2 regions of the Streptomyces sp. Ag82_O1-12 genome follow, and region 1 is predicted to be linked to the other one. Evidence: riboswitches for the same ligand, from Rfam matches in the RefSeq annotation. Region 1 holds a riboswitch; the other holds the start of a gene.
The links. A riboswitch is a leader RNA that binds a small molecule or an ion and turns the genes downstream of it on or off. The one in region 1 is predicted to bind S-adenosylmethionine.
Positions count from the first base shown of each region.

Region 2: it holds a riboswitch for S-adenosylmethionine, as region 1 does, so the genes downstream of both, QOL88_RS10420 (aminotransferase class V-fold PLP-dependent enzyme) here and thrC (threonine synthase) in region 1, are expected to answer to the same signal.

Region 1 covers NZ_FXUW01000001.1:3,909,985-3,925,048, forward strand. Annotated here, with positions in the region: gene QOL88_RS17815 (carboxylesterase/lipase family protein) at 149-1,699, opposite strand; gene QOL88_RS17820 (NADH:flavin oxidoreductase) at 1,787-2,911, opposite strand; gene groL (chaperonin GroEL) at 3,193-4,815, opposite strand; gene QOL88_RS17830 (cold-shock protein) at 5,208-5,411, opposite strand; gene QOL88_RS17835 (MoaD/ThiS family protein) at 5,858-6,133, opposite strand; gene thrC (threonine synthase) at 6,260-7,546, opposite strand; SAM riboswitch class I at 7,565-7,721, opposite strand; gene QOL88_RS17845 (glucosyl-3-phosphoglycerate synthase) at 7,902-8,846, shown strand; gene QOL88_RS17850 (alpha,alpha-trehalose-phosphate synthase (UDP-forming)) at 8,920-10,308, shown strand; gene otsB (trehalose-phosphatase) at 10,316-11,137, shown strand; gene QOL88_RS17860 (DUF3263 domain-containing protein) at 11,247-11,492, opposite strand; gene QOL88_RS17865 (extracellular solute-binding protein) at 11,528-12,781, opposite strand; gene QOL88_RS17870 (ROK family protein) at 12,915-13,856, shown strand; gene nagA (N-acetylglucosamine-6-phosphate deacetylase) at 13,856-15,064, shown strand, end outside.
Region 2 covers NZ_FXUW01000001.1:2,250,682-2,265,745, reverse strand. Annotated here, with positions in the region: gene QOL88_RS10475 (cysteine desulfurase/sulfurtransferase TusA family protein) at 1-1,149, opposite strand, end outside; gene ctaC (aa3-type cytochrome oxidase subunit II) at 1,415-2,380, shown strand; gene ctaD (aa3-type cytochrome oxidase subunit I) at 2,377-4,113, shown strand; gene QOL88_RS10460 (cytochrome c oxidase subunit 4) at 4,110-4,508, shown strand; gene QOL88_RS10455 (L,D-transpeptidase) at 4,640-5,893, shown strand; gene QOL88_RS10450 (response regulator) at 6,008-6,409, opposite strand; gene ctaE (aa3-type cytochrome oxidase subunit III) at 6,555-7,175, shown strand; gene qcrC (cytochrome bc1 complex diheme cytochrome c subunit) at 7,257-8,069, shown strand; gene qcrA (cytochrome bc1 complex Rieske iron-sulfur subunit) at 8,066-9,139, shown strand; gene qcrB (cytochrome bc1 complex cytochrome b subunit) at 9,136-10,758, shown strand; gene trpD (anthranilate phosphoribosyltransferase) at 10,894-11,958, shown strand; SAM riboswitch class IV at 12,033-12,149, shown strand; gene QOL88_RS10420 (aminotransferase class V-fold PLP-dependent enzyme) at 12,330-13,697, shown strand; gene QOL88_RS10415 (DUF998 domain-containing protein) at 13,903-14,538, shown strand; gene QOL88_RS10405 (Lrp/AsnC family transcriptional regulator) at 14,806-15,064, opposite strand, start outside.

The DNA of each region.
Region 1 (15,064 bases):
GGAGCGCGGCGAACACCATGCCCTTGTCGTGACGGACGCCCAGTGGGCGAGGATCGAGCCGTTGCTGCCGGATCGGACTCCGAAGCGGGGTGGGCGGTGGTGTGATCACCGGCGGGTGATCGACGTGATCGCGTTCAAGTACCGCGCCTCACAGCAGCGGCAGCGGCAGGAACTCGTGCCCCTCCCACAGCCGCCGCGACCGCTCCTCCGGGTACGCTCGCACTTCCGGCTCCGCGTCCAGCACCTGCACCAGCCGCTCGGCGTCGTCGTACGCCGGCCAGCCCGGGTCGCCCGTCCTCGCGAAGGACGTCCAGGACGCGCGGAAGCGGGACGACAGCGCGAGGGCCTCGGCGGAGGGCTCCGCGCCGGCGAACAGCAGAAGCCCCAGGTCCGCCCCGTAGGTGCCGAACAGCAGCGGGATGTCCAGGGCGTGGCAGGCGCCGAGCGCGCCGCCGTTGCCGGGGGCCGGCCAGGTCAGTTCGTAGACGTGCGCCTTGCCGCCGCCCGCGTGCTGCGCCTCGGCCAGGTGCAGGGAGGGCATGTTGAACAGCCAGTCCGTCTGGACGCGTTCGTAGAGCTCGCTCGGGGAGGCGTCGGGGAAGGCGTCGCGGTACGCCTGTTCACCGCCGGGGGCGAAGAGGCTCAGGGCCGAGGCCGCCCGCTCGTCGGATATCTGGCCGAGCTGGCCGGCCATGGCGATGAAGAGGCGGTATTCGTCGCGGTTGTGGCCGACGAGGAGGTCGACGTCCTTCGCCGATCCCGACCTCAGGGCCTGCCACGGGCTCGTCGGCAGGACCTCGCCGTCGACCACCGGGGAGAAGGGCGTGACTGTGGGCGCCGCCTGGCCCCAGCGGTCGATGCGCTGGAGCATCTTGGCGCTCAGCGTCTCACCCGCCGACGTGAGCCGGTGCGGGGCGATCGCCGAGAGGTCGGCGACGGTGGGGCGCAGGCCCAGCTCTGCGGCGAGGGCGGTGCCGATGTCCCGGGCCAGCTCGTCGGAGAAGAACGTCCCCGGCACGCTCTGGGCGATCGCCCGCCGGAACAGCCCGGCCGCGCGCGGCATGGAGAGCAGCGAGGCGATCGAACCCGCGCCCGCGGACTCCCCGAAGACCGTGACCTGGTCGGGGTCGCCGCCGAACGCCTCGACGTTGTCCCGCACCCACTCCAGCGCGGCCACCTGGTCGAGCAGTGCGCGGTTGGCGGGAGCGCCTTCGATGAACGCGAAACCCTCCATGCCCAGGCGGTAGTTGAGCGACACGACCACCACGTCGCCGTCGGCGGCGATGTGCCGGGCGTCGTAGCCGGGGCTGCCGGAGTGGCCGAGCTTGTAGGCGCCGCCGTAGATCCACACCATCACCGGACGGCGGGCCGCCGGGTCGGGTTCGGGCGTCCAGACGTTGACCGTGAGCCACTCGTCGCCCTCGGGAAGATCGAGCAGGCCCGGACCGCCGAGGCTGCCGAGGTCCTGCGGGGGCGGCGGGCCGAAGGCGTGGGCGTCGCGCACGCCGTCCCAGGGCTGGGCGGGGCGGGGCGCCTGGAAGCGGGCCTCGCCCACCGGTGGCGCGGCGAAGGGGATGCCGCGGAAGACGGCGAGTCCCTCCTCCCTTCCGCCCCGCACCGCACCGGCGGTGGTGCGCACCACCGGTCCGGACTGCCCCGCAGAACCGTCGTGCGGCGGGCGGGACTCGGTCGTCGTCATCTGGATCTCCTCACGATGCCGGTGAACAGGCGCTCAGTCAGTGTCCTTGACTGACGCAAGCAGATCCAGAGCCTCAGACGACGGCGATCAGCTGAGGGTCTTCAGCGCCGCCGGGTTGTAGGGCGCCAGCTCCTCCAGGCGGCCGTCGAGCACCTTCCGGGCCCACTCGGGGTCCTGGAGCAGCGCGCGGCCGACGGCGACCATGTCGAACTCGTCGCGCTCGAAACGGTCCAGGAGGTTGTCGAGGTCGCCGACCTCGGCGCCCTGGCCCTGGAAGGCCTTGATGAAGTCGCCGTTCAGGCCGACCGAGCCGACGGTGATGGTGGGCTTGCCGGTCAGCTTCTTGGTCCAGCCGGCCAGGTTGAGGTCCGAGTCGTCGAACTCGGGCAGCCAGTAACGGCGGGTGGAGGCGTGGAAGGCGTCGACACCGGCCGCCGCGAGCGGGGCCAGGATGGCCTCCAGCTCCTCGGGCGTCTCGGCGAGGCGGGCGTCGTAGGCCTCCTGCTTCCACTGGGAGTAGCGGAAGATGACGGGGAAGTCGGCGGAGACGGTCTCGCGGACGGCCGCGACGATCTCCTCGGAGAGCTTGGCGCGGGCGACCCGGTCGCCGCCGTAGGCGTCGGTGCGGCGGTTGGTGCCCTCCCAGAGGAACTGGTCGAGCAGGTAGCCGTGGGCGCCGTGGATCTCGACGCCGTCGAAGCCGATGCGCTCGGCCGCCGCGGCGGCTTCGGCGAACGCGCCGATGACGGCGTCGATGTCGGCCTGGGTCATGGCCTTGCCGGTGGGCTCCGTCGCGCCGATGCGCAGGCCGGAGGGGCCGACGGCGGGGGCGTCGGCGAACGGGGGCTCGCCCTGGTTGCGGACCATGCCGATGTGCCACAGCTGGGGCACGATGGTGCCGCCCGCGGCGTGCACCGCCTCGGCGACCTTCGCCCAGCCCGCGAGCTGCTCCTCACCGTGGAAGCGCGGCACGCGGTCGCTCTGCCCCGCCGAGTCGTGGCCGACGTAGGTGCCCTCGGTGACGATCAGGCCGACTCCGGCGGCGGCGCGGCGCGCGTAGTACGACACGACGTCCTCACCGGGCACGCCGCCCGGGGAGAACATGCGGGTCATCGGCGCCATCGCGATCCGGTTCGGAACGGTCAAGCCGCCCAGCGATACGGGCCGGGACAGGATTTCGGCGGCGCGGGATGCGGAGGCGGCGACAGTCACGTGGGGGCTCCCTTGGGGGTACCGGATGGTATGTGCATACGCATGGGACCTCACCTTCAACCATCCGGCACCGCCCGGACCATCCCACCCCCGCTGTGATCCCGGACACGCGAGGTGTGTGCCCCCCGGGCAGGGGGAGGGCGGGGGCACACCTCGGGCCCGCCCGACGGCGCCCCCGGACACGCCCGACGGCACACCCCCGGACACGCCCGAGGGCGGCACCCCCTGTCGGAACAGGAAGTGCCGCCCTCGGTAAGACCGTTGATCAACCCTGGGGTCGATCAGAAGTCCATGTCACCGCCCGGCATGCCGCCGCCGGCCGGCGCGGCGGCCTTCTCCGGCTTGTCGGCGATGACGGCCTCGGTGGTGAGGAACAGCGCGGCGATGGAGGCGGCGTTCTGCAGGGCAGAGCGGGTCACCTTCGCCGGGTCGATGATGCCCTCGGCGATCATGTCGACGTACTCACCGGTCGCGGCGTTCAGGCCGTGGCCGACGGGCAGGTTGCGCACCTTCTCGACGATGACGCCACCCTCGAGGCCACCGTTGACGGCGATCTGCTTGAGCGGGGCCTCCAGGGCCAGCTTCACGGCGTTGGCGCCGGTCTGCTCGTCACCCTCCAGGTCCAGCTTCTCGAAGACCGAGGAGGCCTGGAGCAGGGCCACGCCACCACCGGCGACGATGCCCTCCTCGACGGCCGCCTTGGCGTTGCGCACGGCGTCCTCGATGCGGTGCTTGCGCTCCTTGAGCTCCACCTCGGTGGCGGCACCGGCCTTGATGACCGCGACACCGCCGGCGAGCTTCGCCAGGCGCTCCTGGAGCTTCTCGCGGTCGTAGTCCGAGTCGCTGTTCTCGATCTCGGCGCGGATCTGGTTGACCCGGCCGGCGACCTGGTCGGCGGAGCCGGCACCGTCGACGATGGTGGTCTCGTCCTTGGTGATGACGACCTTGCGGGCCTTGCCCAGCAGGTCGATCGTGGCGTTCTCCAGCTTGAGGCCGACCTCCTCGGAGATCACCTCGCCGCCGGTGAGGATGCCGATGTCCTGCAGCATCGCCTTGCGGCGGTCGCCGAAGCCCGGGGCCTTGACGGCGACGGACTTGAAGGTGCCGCGGATCTTGTTGACGACCAGGGTCGACAGGGCCTCGCCCTCGACGTCCTCGGCGATGATCAGCAGCGGCTTGCCGGACTGCATGACCTTCTCGAGGAGCGGCAGCAGGTCCTTGACGTTGCTGATCTTCGAGTTCGCGATCAGGATGTACGGGTCGTCGAGGACGGCCTCCATACGCTCCATGTCGGTGGCGAAGTACGCCGAGATGTAGCCCTTGTCGAAGCGCATACCCTCGGTGAGCTCCAGCTCCAGACCGAAGGTCTGGGACTCCTCGACGGTGATGACGCCTTCCTTGCCGACCTTGTCCATGGCCTCGGCGATGAGCTCGCCGATCTGGGTGTCGGCGGCGGAGATGGAGGCCGTGGAAGCGATCTGCTCCTTGGTCTCGACATCCTTCGCCTGCTCCAGCAGGGCGGCGGAGACGGCCTCGACGGCGCGCTCGATACCGCGCTTGAGGGCCATCGGGTTGGCGCCGGCGGCTACGTTGCGCAGACCCTCCTTGACCAGGGCCTGGGCGAGAACGGTCGCGGTGGTCGTACCGTCACCGGCGACGTCGTCCGTCTTCTTGGCGACTTCCTTGACCAGCTCGGCGCCGATCTTCTCGTACGGGTCCTCGAGCTCGATCTCCTTGGCGATGGAGACACCATCGTTGGTGATCGTGGGCGCGCCCCACTTCTTCTCGAGGACGACGTTGCGGCCCTTGGGGCCGAGCGTCACCTTGACGGCGTCCGCGAGCTGGTTCATGCCGCGCTCGAGGCCGCGCCGCGCCTCCTCGTCGAACGCGATGATCTTGGCCATGTGAAGTGGTCCCTCCAGGACTGGGGGTGATTACTTCGGACCGCGCCCGCGCCCGCGACGGACGGCTCGCCAGCCTTGTGGTTCCTTCCCACCCGGCCTGCGGGCCTCACCGACCCGGTCCTTACGTTGTCACTCTCACCTTCAGAGTGCTAACGCAATGATTAGCACTCGACCCCCGAGAGTGCAAGGCGCGCTCGCGTAGCGAGTGCTCGTTGAGGGGTGGTGGTCGGGTGACGGGCGGGCGCAAGCGCCTCCCGGGGATCGGGCAGGGTCGTCAGCCGCCCGCGAGCACCGCCCGGCAGGCCGTTCGAACAGGCCGAAGGGCCCGCACCCCGGGGGGTACGGGCCCTTCTGAGAAGACCGGTCGCGTGAGCGTTGGTCGTGGTGCGCGTTCAGGCAGCGACGCGAACCATGTCGGCCTGCGGTCCCTTCTGGCCCTGCGAGATCTCGAACTCGACCCGCTGGCCCTCTTCAAGGGTGCGGTAGCCGTCCATCTGAATCGCGCTGTAGTGGACGAAAACATCCGCACCACCGTCGACCGCGATGAAGCCGTACCCCTTCTCCGCGTTGAACCACTTGACGGTGCCCTGAGCCATGCCTAACTCCCCTATTACTGGCCCTTGCACAGATCCACACTTCGTGAACCCGGGTCAGACCTCACCCCCCACGGTTGGGGGCGTGCGCCGGAACGCGTCGACCGCGGCTGAATGTATCTGTCCAACTGCCGTCTGCAACAGGTCAATCGGACGAGAATTCTGGACGCGCCGGATCCGGAATGTGGGGAGAATTCGTCCGAATTCAGGGCAAGTCGGGCCACACAAAGGGAACAAAAGCCGCAAAAGATGCGCACACTTTGGCTACATCTTGTCGGGCTCGCAGCGGGAATTTCAGGGTGCCGATCAGCGGATCGGGACCGCGTTCCCCAACTGTACCGCGCTCAATCACACAGAATTGCCCCCTCCGCTTCTCTCACGGAGGGGGCAATTCGATGAACTCTCAGTGACTGCCGTTACCGAAGGTAATAACGGGCCGCCCGACCGGTTCAGCCGCCGGCGACGGCGGGAATGATCGACACGCCGGCACCGTCCGGCGTGGCCGTCTCCAGACCCTGCTCGAACCGCACGTCGTCGTCGTTGACGTACACGTTGACGAACCGGCGCAGCTTGCCCTGGTCGTCCAGCACCCGGGCGGCGATCCCGGTGTGGTTCTTCTCCAGGTCGGCGATGACCTCGCCGAGGGTCCCGCCATCGGCGGACACCTCTGCCTGACCGCCGGTGTAGGTGCGCAGGATGGTGGGGATGCGAACGGTGACGCTCATCGGGGATGTCCTCCGGTTCTTCTTGGGCTACGGCTGGGGCGCGCCCTCAGGGGCGCGGGGCTGTATCAACGTGCGGCTCCGCCGCGTGGGCGCGACCAGCCCTCACCGGCCCGCAGCGAACAACGATCAGACCAGCCCGGCCTCACGGAACGAGTCCAGGTTGGGCCGGATGGTCGCGGTCAGCCCGGTCCCGGCCACCGCGTCCAGCGTCTTGAGGCCGTCTCCGGTGTTGAGCACGACGGTGGTCTTGGTGGGGTCGAGGGCCCCGCTCTCGATCAGCTTCTTCGTCACGCCCACCGTCACACCACCGGCGGTCTCCGCGAAGATCCCCTCGGTCCGAGCAAGGATCTTGATCGCGTCGACGACCTGCTCGTCGTTCACGTCCTCCACCGCACCGCCGGTCCGCCGCGCGATGTCCAGCACGTAGGGCCCGTCCGCCGGGTTGCCGATGGCGAGGGACTTGGCGATGGTGTTCGGCTTCTGCGGGCGGACGACGTCGTGCCCGGCCTTGTAGGCGACGGACACCGGCGAGCAGCCCTCGGCCTGCGCGCCGAAGATCTTGTACGGCTTGTCCTCGACCAGCCCGAGCTTGATCAGCTCCTGGAGGCCCTTGTCGATCTTCGTCAGCTGCGAGCCGGAGGCGATCGGCACCACCAGCTGGTCCGGCAGCTGCCAGCCGAGCTGCTCGCAGATCTCGTACGCGAGGGTCTTGGAACCCTCCGCGTAGTACGGCCGGAGGTTGACGTTGACGAAGCCCCAGCCCTCGCCGGCCGGGTCGCCGATCAGCTCGGAGCAGAAGCGGTTCACGTCGTCGTAGTTGCCCTCGATGCCGACGAGCTCGCCGCCGTAGACCGCGGCCATGACGACCTTGCCCTGCTCCAGGTCGTGCGGGATGAACACGCAGGAGCGGAAGCCGGCGCGGGCCGCGGCGGCGCCCACCGCACCGGCGAGGTTGCCGGTGGAGGAGCAGGAGAGCGTGGTGAAGCCGAAGGCGCGGGCGGCCTCCAGGGCCTGGGCGACGACGCGGTCCTTGAAGGAGTGCGTCGGGTTGCCGGAGTCGTCCTTCACGAACAGCTTGCCGGCGTCGACGCCCAGCTCACGCGCGAGGTTGTCGGCCTTGACGAGCTTGGTCCAGCCGGGGTTGATGTTCGGCTTGTCCGCGACGTCGGCCGGGACCGGCAGCAGCGGGGCGTAGCGCCAGATGTTCGCGGGTCCCGCTTCGATGCGCTTGCGGAGCTCTTCGGTGTCGTAGGCCGAGAAGTCGTAGGCGATCTCCAGCGGGCCGAAACACTCCTGGCACGCGAAGACCGGGCCGAGGGGGACGCGGTGGCCGCACTCGCGGCAGCTGAGCGCTGCGGCGGGGCCGAGGTCTACGGTGGATTCAGTGGTGCTTGCAACAGTCTGCGCAGCCATGTGAGGCGAGGCCCTTTCTCCTCATCTTCCTCACGACGCATCTCGCCGTGAGACGGATTTGGCACCTTCCCGAGCCGGGAGCCTCGCGCATGGGGTCGACAGTGACCTACGAGTACCGACTGGAGGGTTGCCGGGGCTTCATCGGGCCGTTTCCCTCTGCCCCTCTGGATGAGCTGTATGTGGTTGTAGGCGGCGGGTGACCCCGGACATGCGATGGTCATCCGCCTTGTTCAAGACTGTAACCGACGACCAGGACAGTTGAGATAGTCGTCCGAACCGCGAGATGACTGTACCTGTCAGCCGCTACCGCGGCGGGCAGTCCGTCCCGCCGAGAGTACGCAGAGGAGCCGCCACGGTGCTGGAAGAAGTCGAGCGCTGGCTGAGCACCCGTTCCTGGTCAGCGAACGAACGCCCCCTCCACCAGATTCTCGCCGCGAAGCAGCGCACCGGCCAGACGGTCAGCGTGGTGCTGCCCGCGCTCAACGAGGAGGCGACGGTCGGCGACATCGCCTCCGTCATCCGCCACGACCTGATGCGGCAGGTGCCGCTCGTCGACGAGCTGGTCGTCGTCGACTCGGGCTCGACCGACCGCACGTCCGAGGTGGCCGCCGCCGCGGGCGCGCGGGTGGTGCACCGGGACGAGATACTCCCGCATCTGCCCGCCGTGCCCGGCAAGGGCGAGGTGCTGTGGCGCTCTCTCCTCGTCACCCGCGGGGACATCGTCTGCTTCGTCGACGCCGACCTCAGGGACTTCTCGTCCGACTTCGTCTCCGGGATCGTCGGCCCGCTGCTCACGGAGCCGGACGTGGACCTGGTGAAGGCCATGTACGACCGTCCCCTCGCCGGCGCCGCGGGGCAGGGCGGCCGGGTCACCGAGCTGATGGCACGCCCGCTGCTCAACATGCACTGGCCGCAGCTGGCCGGCTTCGTGCAGCCGCTCGGCGGCGAGTACGCGGCCCGCCGCTCCCTGCTGGAGCAGCTGCCGTTCCCCGTCGGGTACGGCGTGGAGCTGGGGATGCTGGTCGACGCCCTGCACCTGGCGGGCCTGGACGCCCTCGCCCAGGTGGACGTGGGGGTGCGCAAGCACCGGCACCAGGACGGGCAGGCGCTGGGCCGGATGGCCGCCGCGATCTACCGCACGGCCCAGCTGCGGCTGGCCCGCGGGCATCTGATCCGGCCGGCCCTGACGCAGTTCGAGCGGGGGGCGGACGGCTTCGAGCCGCGGACGTACTCCGTGGACACCGAGGAGCGTCCGCCGATGGTGGACATCGCCGAGTACCAGGCGCGGAGAGCGGCCTGACCGGGGCGGTTTTCGGCCGGGCGCCGCAGATCCGCACGTTTGAGCGTTCGGGGGCCGGGCTAGGTTGAGGCTTATGGCTTCGACGAACGGTGCTGCACAGGTGCTGGTGGCCTCCAACCGGGGTCCCGTCTCGTACACGGTGGGCGAGGACGGCTCGCTGGAGGCCAAACGGGGCGGCGGCGGGCTGGTCTCCGGGCTCTCCGCGATCGGCTCCGACGCGGACGCGCTGTGGGTGTGCTCGGCGCTGTCCGACGGCGACCGGGAGGCGGTCCGGCGAGGGGTCGGCGAGGACGGCGTGCGGATGCTGGACATCCCGGCCGACGTGCACGCCGACGCGTACAACGGCATCGCCAACTCGGTCCTGTGGTTCGTGCACCACATGCTCTACCAGACGCCGCTGGAACCGGTCTTCGACGCGGAGTTCCGGCGGCAGTGGGCGTCCTACGAGGCGTACAACCGGGCGTTCGCTCAGGCGCTGGCCGAGGAGGCGGCGCGGGGCGCGGCGGTCGTGGTGCAGGACTACCACCTGACGCTGGTGCCGGGCATGCTCCGCGAGCTGCGGCCGGACCTGCGCATCGGGCACTTCTCGCACACGCCGTGGGCGCCGCCCGAGTACTTCCGGATGCTGCCGGACGACGTGGCCGGGCAGGTGCTGCGCGGCATGCTCGGCGCGGACCGCCTCGGCTTCCTCACCGAGCGCTGGGCGGAGGCGTTCACCGCCTGCGCCGAGCGGTTCGCGGGCGGGCTCGGCGGCACGCGGGTCGGGGTGCACGGGCTGGGCGCCGACGCGGACTTCCTGCGCAAGCGGGCGCACGAGCCGGACGTCGAGGAGCGGATGGCCGCGCTCCGGCAGGAGATCGGCGAGGGCCGCCGCACCATCGTCCGGGTCGACCGCACCGAGCTGTCCAAGAACATCGTGCGCGGCCTGCTGGCCTACCGCCGGCTGCTGGAGGCGCACGCCGAGTGGCGCGAGCGGGTGGTGCACGTCGCCTTCGCGTACCCGTCGCGGCAGGACCTCGCGGTGTACCGGGACTACACGGCCGAGGTGCGGCGGCTCGCGGACGAGATCAACGCCGAGTACGGGACGCCCGGGTGGACCCCGGTCCTGCTCAACCTCAAGGACGACTTCGCCCGCTCGCTGGCCGCCTACCGGCTGGCCGACGTGGCCCTGGTCAACCCCATCCGCGACGGCATGAACCTCGTCGCCAAGGAGGTCCCGGTGGTCTCCGACGCGGGCTGCGCGCTGGTGCTGTCGCGGGAGGCCGGGGCGCACGAGGAGCTGGGCGAGGACGCGATCACGGTGAACCCCTACGACGTCACGGGCACGGCGGCGGCCCTGCACGAGGCTCTGTCGATGCGCCCGGAGGAACGCGCCGAACGCGGCAAGCGCCTGGCCGCGGCGGCGACGGCACTGCCACCGGCGCAGTGGTTCGTCGACCAGCTCGACGCGTTGAGGGGCTGAGGGCCCGATGAGCAGCCTTCCCACCCCCGCGACGAAGGCCGGGCAGGACGGCCTCGACGCCCTCCTCGCGCAGCCCGGCAAGGCACTGATCGGGCTCGACTTCGACGGGACGCTCGCGCCGATCGTGGCCGATCCGGAGCTGGCCCGGGCCCATCCCCGGGCGCTGTCCGCGCTGGCCGCCCTCACGCCGAAGGTGGCCGCCGTGGCGGTGATCACCGGCCGGCCGGCCGAGGTCGCGGTGCGCAACGGCGGCTTCGCGGACGTCCCGGGTCTGGAGCACCTCGTCGTCCTCGGGCACTACGGCGCCGAGCGGTGGGACGCCCGCAGCGGCAAGGTCACCGCGCCCGAGCCGCACCCCGGCGTCGCGGCCGTACGCGCCGAGCTGCCCGGGCTGCTCGACGGGAGCGGGACCTGGGTCGAGGAGAAGGGCCGGGCGGTGGCCGTGCACACCCGCCGGGCCGCCGACCCACAGGCCGCCTTCGACGCCCTGCGCGAGCCGCTGACCGACCTCGCGACCCGGCACGGCCTGATCGTCGAGCCCGGCCGCATGGTCCTCGAACTGCGCCCGCCCGGCATGGACAAGGGCGTCGCGCTGAGCGAGTTCGCCCGCGAGATCGACGCCGGATCGGTGCTCTACGCCGGCGACGACCTGGGCGACCTGCCCGCCTACTCGGCCGTCGACACCCTCCGCACGACCGGCACCCCGGGCCTGCTGGTGTGCAGCGGCAGCGACGAGGTGACCGAACTGAGGGAGCGGGCGGACGTGGTCGTGGACGGCCCGGAGGGGGTCGTTGAGTTGCTGGCCGCGCTGGCGCATCGGATCGGCTAGAGGGGCGCTCCCTCAGGGGGGCGGGGCAGCATCGATATGCGGCTCCGCCGCGGGGCGCGAACCACCACGACGCACCCGCACCCCGCGACGGCGAGAAGCCCCCCGCCCCTCACCGCTCGGACCGACGCCGCTCCCGAACACGTCGCAGCCGATTCACCGTCACCGGATCATGCGCCAACGCCCGAGCGTCATCCAGCAGGGCGTTGAGAAGCTGGTAGTAGCGAACGGGAGCGAGATCCAGCTCCTCACGTATGGCCCGTTCCTTCGCGCCGGGACCGGAGAAGCCCCGGCGTTCGAGCGCGAGGATGTCCCGCTCCCTGCGCCCGAGCCCCTGCTCACCCGTGTCCTCGTCCATGCACGGCACCGTAACGCCTGCCACCGACAGCGGAGCTACTCCGCGCTCTCCGCCCGGACCGCCGCCGCCTGGAGGTGCCCGAGTACGCCCGAGGGGCTGCCGCCGGGCGCGACGGCCTTGCCGATCTGCTGCTTGACCTGGGCACTGACGTCGGCCCAGGACGTCTTGCCGACCGGGTAGAGCTCGGAGGCCAGCAGCTCCTCCAGGAACGGCCTGAGGTGCCGGTCCTCGTCGGAGGCGGCCATCGTGCCGGACGCGGAGGAGGTGACCGGCAGCAGGTCGTACTCGCGGGAGAAGGCCAGCACGTTCTTCTCGCTGTAGACGAAGTCGAGGAAGTCGCCCACCTGGTCGCGGTGGCCGTTCTTGCGGAACGCCGTCATCCAGTCGGTGACGCCGAGCGTGGACCTGCTCGGGCCCTCCTTGCCCGGCGTGGGCACCATCCCGTACTTGACGCCGTTCTTCGCGGCGATCTTCATCAGCGAGGGGTGGCCGTTGAGCATCCCGACCTGGCCCTTGGCGAAGGCGGCGAACGCCGCGGCCCGGTTCAGATTCCCCGGTGCGACCGGCCCGGTCAGGTCCTTGCCGACCAGGTCCTCCTTCAGCCAGGAGAAGGTGTCGATGTTCTCCGGGGAGTCGAGGCCGTAGCCGTCGACGCCGTCGGTGTAGCCGCCCCCGCCGCTGAGCATCCACTGCATGGTCTCGGCCTGCGCCTCCTCGGGGCCGAGGGGCAGCGCGTAGGGGTACTTCACGCCCTTCGCCTTGAGCGCCTCGGCGTCCGCGGCCAGGTCGTCCCAGGACTCGGGCGCGCTGACGCCGGCCTTGGCGAAGAGGGTCTTGTTGTAGAAGAGCACGCGGGTGGAGGCGGCGAACGGCAGCCCGTACTGCACGCCCTTCACCTGGCCCGCGGAGGCCAACTGCCCCACGAAGTCGGCCTGCGTGCGTATGGAGAGCAGGTCGTCGGCCTTGTAGAGCTGGTCCTGGGCGGCGTAGTCGGCGTACGCGCCGATCTGCGCCATGTCCGGCGGGTCACCGGCGGCGACCATCTCCCTGACCTTGCGGTCGACGTCGTTCCAGGAGTAGACGCTGACGTCGACCTTGACGTCGGGGTGGTCGGCCTCGTACTCCTCGACGAGCTTGTCCCAGTACTTCTTCGAGCTGTTGGCCGCGCTGTCGCCGTAGTCGGCGGCGACCAGCTTCAGGGTCACGTCGGCCGATCCGCCCGTGACGCCGCAGCCGCCGAGGACCGCCGTCATGCCCAGTGCGGACACCACCGCGATCGTTCCTGCCATCCGCCGCCGCTGCACCGCTGCTCTTCCCCAACCCCGGCGTCACCGCCGCCGAAACATTTCGATATCCGGAACAAGGTCTACACCACGTGAGTGGACTAGACCTCTTGCGGGTCCCCGGGTCACACTGTTCCCCGTGAGACATGTCATCGCCCTCGACGTGGGCGGCACCGGAATGAAGGCCGCGCTGGCCGGGCCGGGGGGCGAGGTACTGCACCGGGCCCGCCGGGCCACCGGACGCGCCCAGGGACCGGACGCCGTCGTCGCGGGCATCCTCGACTTCGCCGCCGAGCTGCGCGCGTACGGCGCCGAGCGCTTCGGCACGCCCGCGTCCGCCGCCGGGGTCGCCGTCCCCGGCATCGTCGACGAGGCGCACGGCGTCGCCGTCTACGCGGCCAACCTCGGCTGGCGCGACGTCCCGCTGCGCGACCTGCTGACGGAGCGGCTCGGTGTCCCGGTCGCCCTCGGCCACGACGTGCGCACCGGCGGCCTCGCCGAGGGGCGGGTCGGCGCGGGCCGGGGCGCGGACCGGTTCCTGTTCGTGGCGCTGGGCACCGGCATCGCGGGCGCCATCGGCATCGATGGCCGGGTCGAGGCGGGCGCGCACGGCTTCGCGGGCGAGATCGGCCACATCGTCGTACGCCCCGGCGGGGCCCCTTGCCCCTGCGGGCAGCACGGCTGCCTGGAGCGCTTCGCCTCGGCGGCGGCCGTGAGCGAGGCCTGGGCCGCGACCTCCGGCGACCCGGACGCGGACGCGGCGGACTGCGCGAAGGCGGTGGACTCCGGCGACCCGAAGGCCGAGGCGGTCTGGCAGGAGGCCGTGTCCGCCCTGGCCGACGGCCTGGTCACGGCCCTGACGTTGCTGGATCCCCGCACTTTGATCATCGGTGGTGGTCTGGCAGAGGCGGGGGAAACCCTCTTCACGCCCCTGCGGGAAGCCATCCGCGCTCGCATCACTTTCCAGAAGCAGCCGACGATCGTCCCCGCCGCGCTGGGCGACGGCGCCGGTTGTCTGGGGGCGGGCCTGCTGGCATGGGATCTCCTCGACCACACCGACCGCATGGAGGTAACCCCCTGATGACCGACGCCTCAGGGGCGCGGGACAGCGCCGATATGCGGCTCCGCCGCGGAGCGCGACAAGCCCCCACGCACCCGCACCCCGCAACGGCCGGGCACCCCACGGTCCTGACCGGCGCGACGGTGGTCCTCCCGACCGAAACCGTTCACAACGGCCAAGTAGCCGTCGACGGCACCCGCATCACCCGGTCGGCCCCGGAAAACGCCCAGGTCATCAACGCATCCGGCCACTACGTCATCCCCGGCTTCGTCGACCTGCACAACCACGGCGGCGGCGGAGCCTCCTTCACCTCCGGCTCGGTCGACGACATCCTCAAGGGCATCCACACCCACCGCCTGCACGGCACGACCACCCTGGTCGCCTCCACCGTCACCGGCGACATGGACTCCCTCACCCACCGCGCGGGACTGCTGAGCGAACTCGCCGAGCAGGGCGAGATCGCCGGCGTCCACTTCGAGGGCCCGTTCATCTCCCCCTGCCGCAAGGGCGCCCACTCCGAGGCCCTCCTGCGCGACCCCCACCCCGCGGAGGTCCGCAAGCTGGTCGACGCGGCCCGGGGCCAGGCCAGGATGCTCACGCTGGCCACGGAACTCCCCGGCGGCCTGGACTCCGTGCGCCTCCTCGCCGACCACGGCGTGATCGCGGCGATCGGCCACACGGACGCCACCTACGAGCAGACGGTGGATGCCATCGACGCGGGCGCCACGGTCGCCACGCACCTCTTCAACGCGATGCCGCCGCTCGGCCACCGCTCCCCCGGCCCGATCACCGCGCTGCTGGAGGACGAGCGGATCACGGTCGAGCTGATCAACGACGGCACACATCTGCACCCCGCCGCGTTGCAACTGGCGTTCCATCACGCGGGCGCCGGCCGGGTCGCGTTCATCACGGACGCGATGGACGCGGCCGGTTTCGGCGACGGGCGCTACTGGCTGGGCCCACTGGAGGTGGAGGTCACGGACGGCGTGGCCCGCCTGGTGGAGGACGGCACGATCGCCGGCTCGACCCTCACCCAGGACCGCGCGTTCAAGCGGGCGGTCACGGTCGACGGCCTCTCCGTCGAGGACGCGGTGACGGCCCTGTCCGCCAACCCGGCCCGCCTGCTCGGCATGGCCGACACGATCGGCTCACTGGAGCCCGGGAAGTACGCCGACCTGCTGCTCCTGGACTCCGCGTACGAGCTGAAGGGCGTCATGCGCCGGGGCGAA
Region 2 (15,064 bases), 1.7 Mb from region 1:
GCGGGCGACCTGGGAGGCGACCGGCGCCCCCAGCTTCTCCCGTACGGCGGTCACCGCCCCCGGAAGGACGGCCAGGAACCGCTCCACGTCCTCCTCGGCGGTCCCCGACGGCAGTGAAACCCGCACATTCCCTTCACTCAGCACGCCCATCGCCCGCAGGACGTGGCTGGGCGTCAGCGTGCTGCTCGTGCAGGACGATCCGGACGAGACCGAGAAACCCTCCCGGTCCAGCTCGTGCAGCAGCGCCTCTCCGTCGACATAGAGACAGGAGAAGGTGACGACCCCGGGCAGCCGCCGCGCCGGATGGCCCACCACCTCGACGTCGGACACCAGCCGCGGCACCCGCGCCCGGATCCGGTCCGTCAGCTCCCGCAGGCGCACGGCCTCCTCGGCCGCCTCGGCCCGCACGGCCCGCAGCGACGCGGCCGCCGCCACGATCGCCGGGATGTTCTCGAAACCGGGCGCCCGACCCGACTCCCGCTCGTCCACCGGCCCTTGCGCCGCGAACCGCGCACCCTTGCGCACCACCAGCAGCCCGACCCCGGACGGCCCGCCCCACTTGTGGGCACTGGCCGTCAGCAGCGACCAGCCTCCGTCCACCGGCCCCCATCCCACCGACTGCGCCGCGTCCACCAGCAACGGCACCCCGGCCTCCCGGCACACCTCGGCCACCGCCCCGACGGGCTGCTCGGTCCCCACCTCGTGATTGGCCGACTGCAGACACGCCAGCGCCGTGTCCGCGCGCAGGGCGTCACCGTAGGCCGCGGGGTCCACCGACCCGGTGCGGTCCACCGCGACCTGGGTGACGCTCCCCCCGGCCGCCTCCAGGAGCTCCGCCGAATGCAGTACAGAGGAGTGTTCGACCGAGGACACGATCAGGTGACGCCCGATCCGCCTCCGCCCGGCCAGCGCCCCGGCAATCCCGGTGTGCACGGCACGGGTTCCGGACGAGGTGAAGACCAGTTCGTCCGGTCGGCATCCCACCGCCTCGGCAGCGGCCTCCCGCGCCGCGTCCAGCAGCACCCGGGCCCGCCGCCCCTCCCTGTACAACCGGGCGGGATCCGCCCACCCTTCATCGAGGGAGGCCTGCAGAGCCTGCCGGGCGACGGGATGAAGAGGAGCACTGGAAGCAGCGTCGAAGTAGGCCACACCTCAACGCTAGAACGTCCCCGGGGGGAGGCCGACCCAAGGGGCGCGGGGAACTGCGCGAACAACCACAAACAACCCGCAGCCGCCAATTCAGCGAACCCCCCGGGTGAGTAGGCCCCCCTCCCCGAGAACCCCCGGAGGGCGTCGGCTAGGGTTTGGTCCGCATAAACATCCAAACCCCTGCCCGACGCAGGGCCGCGACCGACCAGCGAGAAGGCCAGGCCGCAGCCGATCCGCGCGGGCGAGACTCTCGGGAAGGCGCTACGTGAGTCCCAACGGCTCCGACCGCTCGCCGCGGCGCCCGATGCGGCGGAAGCTGCTGCAGGCACTGACCGCGGGCTTGGTCTTGGCGACAGCCACCGGTTGCTCGTACAACTGGGAAGACTTCCCCCGCCTTGGTATGCCCACCCCGACCACGGAAGAGGCTCCGCGGATCCTCTCCCTGTGGCAGGGTTCCTGGGCGGCTGCGCTCGCCGTCGGCGTGCTGGTGTGGGGTCTGATCCTGTGGAGTGCTTTCTTCCACCGGCGCAGCCGCACCAAGGTCGAAGTTCCTCCGCAGACCCGGTACAACATGCCCATCGAGGCGCTGTACACCGTGGTTCCGCTCGTCATCGTCTCGGTGCTGTTCTACTTCACCGCTCGTGACGAGTCCGAGCTGCTCAGCCTCAAGAAGAAGCCCGACGTCACGATCAACGTGGTCGGCTTCCAGTGGAGCTGGTGCTTCAACTACATCGAGCCGGTCGCCGGTTCCACCGGGGACGCCAAGACCTCGAAGGACCTGGACGCGATCCCGGACCGCTTCAAGAAGGACTTCCCGGCCAACGCCGGCGGCGTCTACGACTGCGGCACCCCCGGTACGCGGAACCCGCAGACCAACAACCCGGGCCCGACGCTCTGGCTTCCCAAGGACAAGACGGTCCGCTTCGTCCTGACCTCGCGTGACGTCATCCACTCCTTCTGGGTGGTGCCGTTCCTGATGAAGCAGGACGTCATCCCGGGCCACACCAACTCCTTCCAGGTGACCCCCAACAAGGAGGGCACCTTCCTGGGCAAGTGCGCCGAGCTCTGCGGTGTCGACCACTCCCGGATGCTCTTCAACGTGAAGGTCGTCTCCCAGGAGCGTTACGAGCAGCACCTCAAGGACCTCGTGGACAAGCAGCAGAACGGTTACGTTCCTGCCGGCATCGCGCAGACGAGCCACGAGAAGAACCGGGAGACGAACAACCTGTGAGCATCCTCAACGAACCCCAGGGTGCCGCGGCGGCAGGGTCCCATTACCAGGACGAGCTGCCGGTCAGGCGCCAGAACCGCGGCAGTGTCGTGGTCAAGTGGATGACGACGACGGACCACAAGACGATCGGCACGATGTACCTCGCCACGTCTTTCGCGTTCTTCGTCATCGGCGGTGTGATGGCGCTGCTCATGCGCGCCGAGCTGGCCCGGCCGGGTCTGCAGATCATGTCGAACGAGCAGTTCAACCAGGCGTTCACGATGCACGGCACGATCATGCTGCTGATGTTCGCGACGCCGCTGTTCGCCGGCTTCGCGAACTGGATCATGCCGCTGCAGATCGGAGCGCCGGACGTGGCGTTCCCGCGGCTGAACATGTTCGCCTACTGGCTGTACCTGTTCGGCTCGCTCATCGCGGTCGGTGGCTTCCTCACCCCGCAGGGCGCGGCCGACTTCGGCTGGTTCGCCTACAGCCCGCTCTCCGACGCCGTCCGCTCCCCGGGCATCGGCGCCGACATGTGGATCATGGGTCTGGCCTTCTCCGGCTTCGGCACCATCCTCGGCTCGGTCAACTTCATCACCACGATCATCTGCATGCGCGCTCCCGGCATGACGATGTTCCGCATGCCGATCTTCGTGTGGAACGTGCTGCTGACCGGTGTCCTGGTCCTGCTCGCCTTCCCGGTCCTCGCGGCCGCGCTGTTCGCCCTGGAGGCGGACCGCAAGTTCGGCGCCCACGTCTTCGACTCCGCCAACGGCGGCGCGTTGCTGTGGCAACACCTCTTCTGGTTCTTCGGGCACCCAGAGGTGTACATCATCGCGTTGCCGTTCTTCGGCATCATCTCCGAGGTCATCCCGGTCTTCTCCCGTAAGCCGATGTTCGGTTACACGGGTCTGATCGGCGCGACGATCGCGATCGCGGGTCTGTCCGTGACGGTGTGGGCGCACCACATGTACGTCACCGGCGGCGTGCTGTTGCCGTTCTTCTCCTTCATGACGTTCCTCATCGCCGTACCGACCGGTGTGAAGTTCTTCAACTGGATCGGAACGATGTGGAAGGGCTCGTTGTCCTTCGAGACACCGATGCTCTGGGCGACCGGCTTCCTGATCACCTTCACCTTCGGTGGTCTGACCGGTGTCATCCTGGCCTCGCCGCCGATGGACTTCCACGTCTCCGACTCGTACTTCGTGGTGGCGCACTTCCACTACGTCGTCTTCGGCACCGTGGTGTTCGCGATGTTCTCCGGCTTCCACTTCTGGTGGCCGAAGTGGACCGGCAAGATGCTGGACGAGCGCCTCGGCAAGATCACCTTCTGGACGCTGTTCATCGGCTTCCACGGCACGTTCCTGGTCCAGCACTGGCTGGGCGCCGAGGGCATGCCGCGTCGTTACGCCGACTACCTGGCGGCCGACGGCTTCACCGCGCTGAACACGATCTCGACGATCAGCTCGTTCCTGCTCGGCATGTCGATCCTGCCGTTCTTCTACAACGTGTGGAAGACGGCCAAGTACGGCAAGCCGGTCGGCGTCGACGACCCGTGGGGTTACGGCCGCTCCCTGGAGTGGGCGACCTCCTGCCCGCCGCCGCGGCACAACTTCATCACCATGCCGCGGATCCGCAGTGAATCCCCGGCGTTCGATCTGCACCACCCGGAGATCGCGGCTCTCGACCAGCTCGAGAACGCCGGTCACGGCGAGAAGGCCATCGCTGGTGGCAAGGAGGCCGGCAAGTGAAGATCCAGGGCAAGATGTTCATGTGGCTGAGCGTCTTCGTCCTCGCCATGGCTGTGGTCTATGGCGTGTGGTCGAAGGAGCCGGCCGGTACCACGGCCCTCTTCCTGGCCTTCGGCCTGTGCATCATGATCGGCTTCTACCTGGGCTTCACGGCCAAGCGGGTGGACGCCGGTGCGCAGGACAACAAGGAGGCGGACGTCGCGGACGACGCCGGCGAGGTCGGGTTCTTCAGCCCGCATAGCTGGCAGCCGCTGTCCCTGGGCATCGGAGGCGCCCTCGCCTTCCTGTCCGTCGCCATCGGCTGGTGGCTGATGTACTTCTCGCTGCCGATCATCCTGATCGGCGTCTGGGGCTGGGTCTTCGAGTACTACCGCGGTGAGAACCGCACCCAGTAACACGCGCCGAGCGTTCAGGGGCCCGGACACTCCGAGAGGAGCGTCCGGGCCTCCGCTTTTTGCCGCAACGCATGTCACTCGTACGGGTCGCTCGGCGTGCCGCCGTTGACGGGGCTTCCTAGCGTGAGGCCATGAGCCACACAGCGATATCCCGCCCCCGCACCGCCGTCAGCTGCACGCTGCTGGTGACCGCCCTCTGCGCGGGCGTCACCGCCTGCGGCTCGGACGGCAACCCGCTCGCCGCCCGCCCCTACGACGCGGCGGACCAGATCTCCTTCAACGCTCCCGACGGGGGCCGCGAGAAGGCCGACCCGGACAAGCCCCTGGAAGTCGTCGAGGACTCCGACGGGCGCATCACGGACGTGACGGCCCACGACGCCTCAGGACGCTACGTGGCGGGCGAACTCGCCGCCGACGGCAGCCGCTGGCACAGCACCACCCCGCTCGCCGCCAACGCCAGCTACACGGTCCGTGTGAGCACCGAGGACGAGGACGGGGCGCCCGGCCGCAAGGTGGTGACCTTCGACACCGGCAAGCCCACCACCAAGAAGCGCCTGGACGTCGCCTTCGGCCCCAAGACGGGCACCTACGGCGTCGGCCAGCCCATCACGGCCGAACTGACCCAGCCCATCAAGGACAAGGCCCAGCGCGCCGTCGTGGAGCGCGCCCTCAAGGTCTCCTCCACGCCCGCCACGGACGGCGCCTGGCACTGGGTGGACGACAAGCAGCTCCACTACCGCCCGAAGGACTACTGGCCCGCCCGGGCGACCGTCCAGGTCCGCAGCAACCTGGAGGGCATCAAGATCGGCGACCGGATGTGGGGCGGCAAGGCCAAGCCGCTGACCATCACCACCGCGGACAAGCTCATAGCCGTCACGGACGCCTCCGCCCACCAGATGACCGTCTACAAGAACGACGAGGTCATCCGGCAGATACCCGTCACCACGGGCAAGCCCGGCTACGACACCCGCAACGGCGTCAAGGTCGTCCTCGCCAAGGAGGGCACCGTCCGTATGACCAGCGCGAGCATCGGCTCGTCGGACTTCTACGACCTGGTCGTGCACCACTCGGTCCGGGTCACCAACAGCGGCGAGTACGTCCACGCCGCCCCCTGGTCCGTCGGCTCCCAGGGCTTTGCCAACGTCAGCCACGGCTGCACCGGCATGAGCACCGAGAACGCGGCCTGGTTCTACGACACCGTCCGCGAGGGCGACATCGTCAAGGTCGTGAACTCCGGAGGCGACATGATGGCCCCCTTCGGCAACGGCTTCGGCGACTGGAACCTCGACTGGGCGAAGTGGCGCACCGGCAGCGCGCTCGTCGGCGGCACCCCGGACGGCCCGGCCGCGGCCGAGCAGGCCCGTCTGCGCCCGCAGAGCGTCTGAACGCCCTCAGGGACGTCCCCAAGGGGCGCGGGGCTGTGTCGATGCGGCTCCGCCGCGTGGGCGCGAACAACCCCCACGCGCCCGCAGCCGCCGGAGACAAGGCGAGCCGAGCCCCTAGGCGTTCAAAGCCGCCTTCTCCCGCAACAGGGAAGCCAGCGCGGCAGCGAACTCCACCGGCTCCACCGGCAGGGTCACCGCCGCCTCCGCACGGCTCCAGGTCGCCAGCCAGGCGTCCTGGGGCCGCCCGATCAGCAGCAGCACCGGCGGGCAGTCGAACACCTCGTCCTTGATCTGCCGGCAGACGCCCATGCCCCCCATCGGCACGGCCTCGCCGTCCAGCACACAGACGTCGATCCCGCCCCGGTCCAGCTCCCGCAGCACCGCGTCCGGAGTCGCACACTCCAGGAACTCCACCACGGGAACGTCCGGAGCCGGCCTCCGTCCCGTGGCGAGGCGCACCTGCTCGCGGGTGTTGGAGTCGTCGCTGTAGACCAGCACCGTGGCGGTCGGCTGCATTGTTCCTCCGTGACGTCAGCGTCGTAAGGACAGGCCCGTTGGGCCGGATGCTACTCCCTTGAACACCACGTCAACACCGGTACGACCGGGGAAGACACTCCGAACGGCACCCCCCGGAGTGAGGGCGGGATAAGCGACCGACATAATGTCGGTCGTGGCGACAGCAACGACAGTAGAAACCGGGCACGCGCACCCGTCGGTCAACCGGCCGAACCTCACCAGCGTCGGAACCATCATTTGGCTGAGTTCCGAGCTGATGTTCTTCGCGGCCCTCTTCGCGATGTACTTCACCCTGCGATCGGTGACGGGTCCCGATCACTGGAAGGAGATGGCCGCCCATCTCAACTTCCCGTTCTCGGCGACGAACACCACCATCCTGGTGCTCTCCTCGCTCACCTGCCAGCTCGGCGTCTTCGCCGCCGAGCGCGGTGACGTGAAGAAGCTGCGGATGTGGTTCATCGTCACGTTCGTGATGGGTGCGATCTTCATCGGCGGTCAGGTCTTCGAGTACACCGAGCTGGTCAAGGACGCGGGCCTGTCCCTGTCCTCCGACCCGTACGGCTCGGTGTTCTACCTGACCACCGGCTTCCACGGCCTGCACGTGACGGGCGGTCTCATCGCCTTCCTGCTGGTCCTGGGACGGACCTACGCGGCCCGGAGGTTCACCCACGAGCAGGCGACGGCCGCGATCGTCGTGTCCTATTACTGGCACTTCGTCGATGTCGTCTGGATCGGTCTCTTCGCCACGATCTACATGATCAAGTAGCAGGGCCCGCATCCGCGCGTGCTCGACGAAGCGCGCATCCCAGAAGCATCGACGCAGAAGATCCTGACACCGGGGTAATCCGTGAAAAAGCTCTCCGCACGACGACGCCACCCGCTGGCGGCGCTCGTCGTCCTACTCCTCGCGCTGGCATGCACCGGGGGGCTGTACGCCGTGTTCGCACCCGCGGACCAGGCGCAGGCCGACGAAACCGCCCAGTCCCTCACCATCGAGGAGGGCAAGAAGCTCTACTCGGTCGGCTGCGCCAGTTGCCACGGCACCGGCGGTCAGGGCACCTCCGACGGGCCGAGCCTGGTGGGTGTGGGCGCCGCGGCCGTCGACTTCCAGGTGGGCACCGGCCGGATGCCGGCCGCCACCTCCCAGGGCCCCCAGGTCCCGGCGAAGAAGAACATCTACTCGCAGGCCGAGATCGACCAGCTCGCGGCGTTCATCGCGTCGCTGGGCGCCGGTCCGTCCGTCCCGACGGAGGAGCAGTACGGCCCCGAGGGTGCCGACATCGCCAAGGGCGGTGAGCTGTTCCGCACCAACTGCGCGCAGTGCCACAACTTCACCGGCAAGGGCGGCGCGCTGACGCACGGCAAGTACGCGCCGACCCTCGAGGGCGTCTCCCCGAAGCACATCTACGAGGCCATGCAGACCGGCCCGCAGAACATGCCGTCCTTCCCCGACACCACGCTGTCGGAGAAGAACAAGAAGGACATCATCGCGTACCTCGACGCGGTCAACAGCGAAAAGACCGAGAGCCCCGGCGGCCTCGAACTGGGTGGCCTCGGGCCGGTCAGCGAGGGCCTGTTCGGCTGGATCTTCGGTCTCGGCGGTCTGATCGCCGTCGCCGTGTGGGTCGCCGCCCGGACCGCAAAGGCCAAGAAGTCATGAGTAGCCAAGACATTCCAGAAGAGAACCTGCCTGCCGCGCAGTCCGCAGGCCATGACGAGCACGGGCACGGCGCGGTGAGCGTCGCGGACGACAAGAACCCGTTCGCCGACCCGGGCCTGCCTCCCCACGAGCACCGGGTCCAGGACATCGACGAGCGGGCCGCCAAGCGGTCCGAGCGCGCGGTCGCCTTCCTGTTCACCCTGTCGATGCTGGCGACGGTCGGCTTCATCGCCTCCTTCGTGGCGATCCCGGTCGACAAGTCGGTCTTCATCTTCCCGCTCGGTCACATCAGCGCGCTGAACTTCGCACTGGGCATGACGCTCGGCATCGCGCTGTTCTGCATCGGCGCGGGCGCCGTCCACTGGGCGCGCACCCTGATGTCCGACGTGGAGGTCGCCGACGAGCGGCACGCGATCGAGGCGTCGCCCGAGGTCCGCGAGAAGGTCTTCGCGGACTTCCAGCAGGGCGCCAAGGAGTCGGCCCTCGGCCGTCGCAAGCTGATCCGCAACACGATGCTCGGCGCGCTCACGCTGGTGCCGCTCTCCGGCGTCGTGCTGCTGCGCGACCTCGGCCCGCTGCCGGGCACCAAGCTCCGCCACACGCTGTGGTCCAAGGGCAAGCTGCTCGTCAACATGAACACGAACGAGCCGCTGCGTCCGTCCGATGTCGCGGTCGGTTCGCTGACCTTCGCCAAGCCCGAGGGCCTGGAGGAGCACGACCACGACTTCCAGAACGAGATCGCCAAGGCCGCCCTGATGATCGTCCGGATCCAGCCGGAGAACATCAAGGACAAGCGCGAGCTCGAGTGGTCGCACCAGGGCATCGTCGCGTACTCGAAGATCTGCACCCACGTCGGTTGCCCGATCTCCCTGTACGAGCAGCAGACGCACCACGTGCTCTGCCCCTGCCACCAGTCCACCTTCGACCTGTCCGACGGTGCCCGAGTGATCTTCGGTCCCGCCGGTCACGCCCTGCCGCAGCTGCGCATCGGCGTGAACGACGAGGGCTACCTCGAGGCGCTCGGCGACTTCGAAGAGCCCGTCGGTCCTGCCTTCTGGGAGCGCGGATGAGTAACAAGGACGACCGCCGCAAGGCGCCCGCCGGCGAGCGGGTAGCCGACTGGGCCGACGGCCGCCTGGGGATCTACTCCCTGGCCAAGGCCAACATGCGCAAGATCTTCCCGGACCACTGGTCCTTCATGCTCGGTGAGATCTGCCTCTACAGCTTCATCATCATCATCCTCACGGGTGTGTACCTGACGCTGTTCTTCCACCCGTCGATGAACGAGGTGGAGTACCACGGCAGTTACGTCCCGCTCCAGGGGCAGCTGATGTCGGAGGCGTTCGCCTCCACGCTGGACATCAGCTTCGACGTCCGCGGCGGTCTGCTGATCCGGCAGATCCACCACTGGGCGGCGATCATCTTCCTCGCCGGCATGTTCGTGCACATGATGCGCGTCTTCTTCACCGGCGCGTTCCGCAAGCCGCGTGAGATCAACTGGATGTTCGGCTTCCTGCTGTTCGTCCTGGGCATGTTCACCGGCTTCACCGGCTACTCGCTCCCGGACGACCTGCTCTCCGGTACGGGTGTCCGCTTCACGCAGGGCGCGATCCTGTCCGTGCCGATCGTGGGCACGTACATCTCGATGTTCCTGTTCGGCGGGGAGTTCCCGGGTACCGACTTCGTCGCCCGGTTCTACTCGATCCACATCCTGCTGCTGCCGGGCATCATGCTCGGGCTCGTGGTCGGCCACCTGATCCTGGTCTTCTACCACAAGCACACCCAGTTCGCGGGTCCCGGCCGGACCAACAAGAACGTCGTCGGCATGCCGCTGCTGCCGGTCTACATGGCCAAGGCCGGAGGCTTCTTCTTCCTGGTCTTCGGTGCCATCGCGGCCCTCGCCGGCATCGCGTCGATCAACCCGATCTGGGTCCTGGGCCCCTACCGGCCCGATCAGGTGTCGACCGGTGCCCAGCCCGACTGGTACATGGGCTTCGCGGAGGGTCTCATCCGCGCGATGCCCGGCTGGGAGATCAACCTCTGGGGTCACACGCTCGTCCTGGGTGTGTTCATCCCGCTGGTGCTCTTCGGCGTGTTCCTCGGGATCATCGCCCTGTACCCGTTCATCGAGTCGTGGGTCACCGGGGACAAGCGCGAGCACCACATCCTGGACCGTCCGCGCAACGTCCCGACCCGTACGGGCGTCGGTGTCGCGTGGGTGACCGGCTACATCATCATGCTGATCGGCGGTGGCAACGACATCGTCGCCACGCACTTCCATCTGTCGATCAACTCGGTGACCTGGTTCGTCCGGATCGGGTTCTTCCTCGGGCCGGTCCTGGCGTTCGTCGTCACCAAGCGCATCTGCCTCGGCCTGCAGCGCCGGGACAAGGAGAAGGTGCTGCACGGCCGCGAGTCGGGCATCATCAAGCGCCTGCCGCACGGTGAGTTCATCGAGGTGCACGAGCCGCTCAGCCAGGAGCAGATGTACACGCTCACGGCCCACGAGCAGTACAAGCCGGCCGAGATCGGCCCGACGGTCGACGAGAACGGTGTCGAGCGCAAGGTGAAGGGCTCCGAGAAGCTGCGCGCCAAGCTCAGCGACGCCTACTACGGCGAGGGTGCCCAGATCCCGAAGCCCACCTCCGAGGAGTACCGGGAGATCACGAGCGGCCACGGCCACCACTGATCACTGCTTCGCCACGCCACAGAAGGGCCCCGTCCGATCGCCGGACGGGGCCCTTCGCCGTGGTCGCGGCTGGATAGGGTGGACCCGTTGAGACTCTCGTCCCGCAGTACGGGACGCCTGACCCTGGAGCGGCTTATGAGCGCTGTGACCCCCGCTGGAGGCGACACCGCGGCGGGCCGCTCCTGGCCCCTGCTGCTGAACGGCCTGCTGGACCGCAGGCACCTGAGCGCGGACGACACCGCCTGGGCGATGGACCGGATCATGCGCGGCGAGGCGACCGAGGCGCAGATCGCCGGGTTCGTCGTGGCCCTGCGCGCCAAGGGCGAGACCGTCGAGGAGATCAACGGCCTCGTCCGCACGATGTACGAGCACGCCAACGTGATCGAGGTGCCCGGCGCGACGGTCGACATCGTCGGCACCGGCGGTGACGGCGCGAAGACGGTCAACATCTCCACGATGTCCTCGATCGTCGTCGCCGGCACCGGCGCGAAGGTCGTCAAACACGGCAACCGCGCCGCGTCCTCGGCGTCCGGGGCCTCCGACGTGCTGGAGAAGCTCGGCGTCAACCTGGAGCTGCCCCTGCACCGGGTCACGGAGGTCGCCGAGGAGGCCGGGATCACCTTCTGCTTCGCGGTGAAGTTCCACCCGGCGCTGCGGCACGCGGGCGCCGCCCGCGGCCAGTTGGGCATCCGCACGGTGTTCAACGCCCTCGGCCCGCTCACCAACCCGGCCCGGGTCCGCGCCCAGGCCGTCGGTGTGGCGGATCCCCGCATGGCGCCGATCGTCGCGGGCGTCTTCGCCGAGCGCGGCAACTCCTCCCTGGTCTTCAGGGGCGACGACGGCCTGGACGAGCTGACGACCACGGCCACCTCCCGGGTGTGGACCGTCCGGGACGGCGAGGTGACCGAGGAGGCCTTCGACCCGCGTGACGTCGGCCTCGAACTGGTCCCCGTGGAGGCGCTGCGCGGCGCGGACGCCTCGTACAACGCCGAGGTCGCGCGGCGGCTCCTGGACGGGGAGACGGGGCCGGTGCGGGACGCGGTGGTGCTGAACTCGGCGGCCGCGCTGGTGGCCCTGGAGCCCACCGCCGCGCCACTGACCGAGCAGATCCGGGCCGGGATGGTGAAGGCGGCCGAGTCGATCGACTCGGGCGCGGCGAAGCGCACGCTGGAGCGCTGGGTGGCCGCCAGCAACAGATAGGGCACCGCGGACGGCGTCCCGCGATCCGGACTCGGGTTGCGGGACGCCGATCTTTTCGCGTACGTTCCTGATCAGGTCATGAGTGACAGTCATGAGGCCCCGGCCGACTGTCCGGCAACCCTCCGTCCGTGGCGGGGTGCCCCGGGTGAAGACCAGGCCGCAGGCAGCGAGGTCTGTGGCAAGCGCGGACCCCTCGCACACTTTTGAAAAGTGTGGGGCCAGGGGTCCTGGTCGTCGAGGAGCTCTCCCGTGAATCAGCGAATGCGATAGGGCCGCAGAGCCCCGCCTCCGCATCCCTCTTTCCTTCCCCCCCCGCTGGTAGCCGTACCGGCTCGCGGGCGGATTCCACCTGCCTTCACGGGAGTTCACCCATGTCCGTCTCCACCATTGCCGCCGCCCCGTCCGTTTGCGCCCCGCTGCCCGTTCTGGGCCGGGATGTCACCGTGCCGCTCGTGACCGGTGGCGAGGTCACCTACGCCGCTCTCGACTACGCCGCCAGCGCCCCGGCGCTCCAGCGGGTCTGGGACGACGTCGCCGCCTACGCGCCGTACTACGGCAGCGTCCACCGCGGCGCCGGGTACCTCTCCCAGCTCTCCACCGACCTGTTCGAGAACGCCCGCCGGACCGTCGCGGAGTTCCTCGACTGCCGCGAGGGCGACCAGGTCGTGTTCACCCGGTCCACCACCGACTCCCTCAACCTCCTCGCCGCCGCGCTCCCCGCCGACTGCCGGGTCTTCGTCTTCGAGACCGAGCACCACGCCTCGCTGCTGCCGTGGCGGGGCGCCCAGGTCACCTACCTCGACGCCCCGCGCAGCCCCCGCGAGGCCGTCGAGACCCTGGAGCGCGCCCTCGCCGACCGCGCCCCCCACGGGCCGGCCCTCGTGTGCGTCACCGGCGCCTCGAACGTCACCGGTGAGCTGTGGCCCGTACGGGAGCTCACGGCGGCCGCGCACGCCCACGGTGCGCGCATCGTGCTGGACGCCGCGCAGCTGGCCCCGCACCACCAGGTGTCCGTCGCCGACCTCGACGTCGACTGGGTCGCCTTCTCCGGCCACAAGCTGTACGCGCCCTTCGGCTCGGGCGTCCTGGCCGGTCGGGCCGACTGGCTGCGCGCGGCCGAGCCGTACCTCGCGGGCGGCGGCGCCAGCCGCAAGGTCGGCCGGCGGGAGGACGGGGGAGTGGACGTCGAGTGGCACGACAGCGCCGCCCGCCACGAGGCCGGGTCGCCCAACGTCATCGGCGCCTACGCCCTCGCGTCGGCCTGCAAGGCCCTGTCCGAGGCCGGTTTCGACACCCTCGTCGCCCGTGAGCAGTACCTGGTCCGCGCGGTGCGCGACGGTCTCGCCGACGTTCCCGAGGTGCGGTTCCTGTCCCTCTTCGGGGACGACGCGCCGCGCGTCGGCGTGCTCTCCTTCGTCGTCGAGGGCTGGAACAGCTCCCACTTCGCCGCCGCCCTGTCCGCCGAGTACGGCATCGGCGTACGGGACGGGCTGTTCTGTGCCCACCCGCTGCTGCGCACGCTGCTCGGCAGCGACCCGCAGGCGCAGGGGGAGTGCGGGTCGCCGGAAGCCGCGCCCGGGGAGAAGTCGCTCAACGCCATCCGGGTCAGCTTCGGCGCGGGCACGCCCGACGAGCACGTGGAGCGGTTCGTCCGGGCGGTGAAGGAGCTCGTGGCGGACGGGGCGAAGTGGAACTACCGCACGCAGGACGGGCGCTGCGTGCCGGACACCTCCGCCTGAGCCGGCCGCCCGGTGCCCAGGACGATCCAGCGTTCCGAGAACTTCCGTGCCCGGGCCGGGGTGGGGCCTTCCCCACTCCGTTCCTGGGGCTGGTCGGAGTGCCTGAGTCCGGCGTCGCATGATCGGCTGTCCGCACGGGATTCGCGTGACGGAAGGTGGACAGGTGAGGGTCCGGATCGGGTATTCGGCTTGGATCGTGGGCGTAGTGCAGTTCTTCGTCATCCACGGGATTGCCGAGTCGGCTTGGGCGAGACCATATAGCTGGGCACGGAACAACATCAGCGACTTAGGAAACGCTCACTGCGCTGTGCAGTCAGACCCTGAGCCGCGGTATATCTGCTCCCCCGAGCACAGCCTGATGAACGCCTCGTTCATCACTCTGGGAGCGCTGCTCGTTGTTGGCGCCGCCCTGATCGGTGGTGTCCTGTGGCGCAGAAGCCCGGCCGCTGCCGTGGCTCGTCTGCTGCTCGCCAGTGTCGGCGTGGGGTTCGTGCTGGCCGGGCTGGCTCCCGCGGACGTCAACGAGAACCAGCACGCCTTGGGCGCCCTTCTCATCATGGCGATGGGCAACATCGGTCTTTTCCTGGCAGGGTTCGGCCTGGCAGAACACGTTCCTGCGCCACTGCGGTGGGGCACCAGCGTGCTGGGCGTCACCGCGATCACAGCGTTCGGGCTGTTCCTTTCCCGCCACTACCTCGGTCTCGGCATGGGAGGTATGGAGCGAGTCGCCGCGCTTCCCCTCCTGTTCTGGGCGCTTGCTGCTGGCGTTCGTGGCCTCGTCCGCCGGGCAGGTCGTGTGCAGGAGGCGGTGCTGGGAGGGCGTCTCAGCCGCGCTGGTTGAGAGCTCTGGGCAGGTCCCGGTTGGCCTCCCTCGCGGCATCGAGATCGGGCCGGGGGAGGGTGCCCTGGGCGACTCGAGGCTGTCCGCGAGCGCGTAACGGGTCGCGGCGATGCCCAGCGGGACCAGCACGACGGCGGACAGGGCCGTCCATCCGGCGAGAGAAGGCCCTGGGCTCGATCCTGCGGACCGGACCGGACCGGACCGGGGAGCGGGACGGAGCCCGGATGCAGAACCCCTCATCCGGGACCCGGCGGGCAGGCGGGGGCGCTAGTTGTCCAGCCCGATCGAGAAGGCCGCCTCCAGGTCGTGCTGCGAGTAGGTACGGAACGCCACGTGGGTGTCCGTGCCCTCCACGCCGGGGATCTTGCTGATCCGGCCCGGGATGACCTCGGCCAGGTCCTCGTGCTGCTTCACCCGGACCATCGCGATCAGGTCGTAGGTGCCGGTGACGGAGAAGACCTCGCTGACGCTGTCCAGCGCCGCGATCGACTCCGCGATCTCGGGGATCCGGTCCACGCTGGTCTTG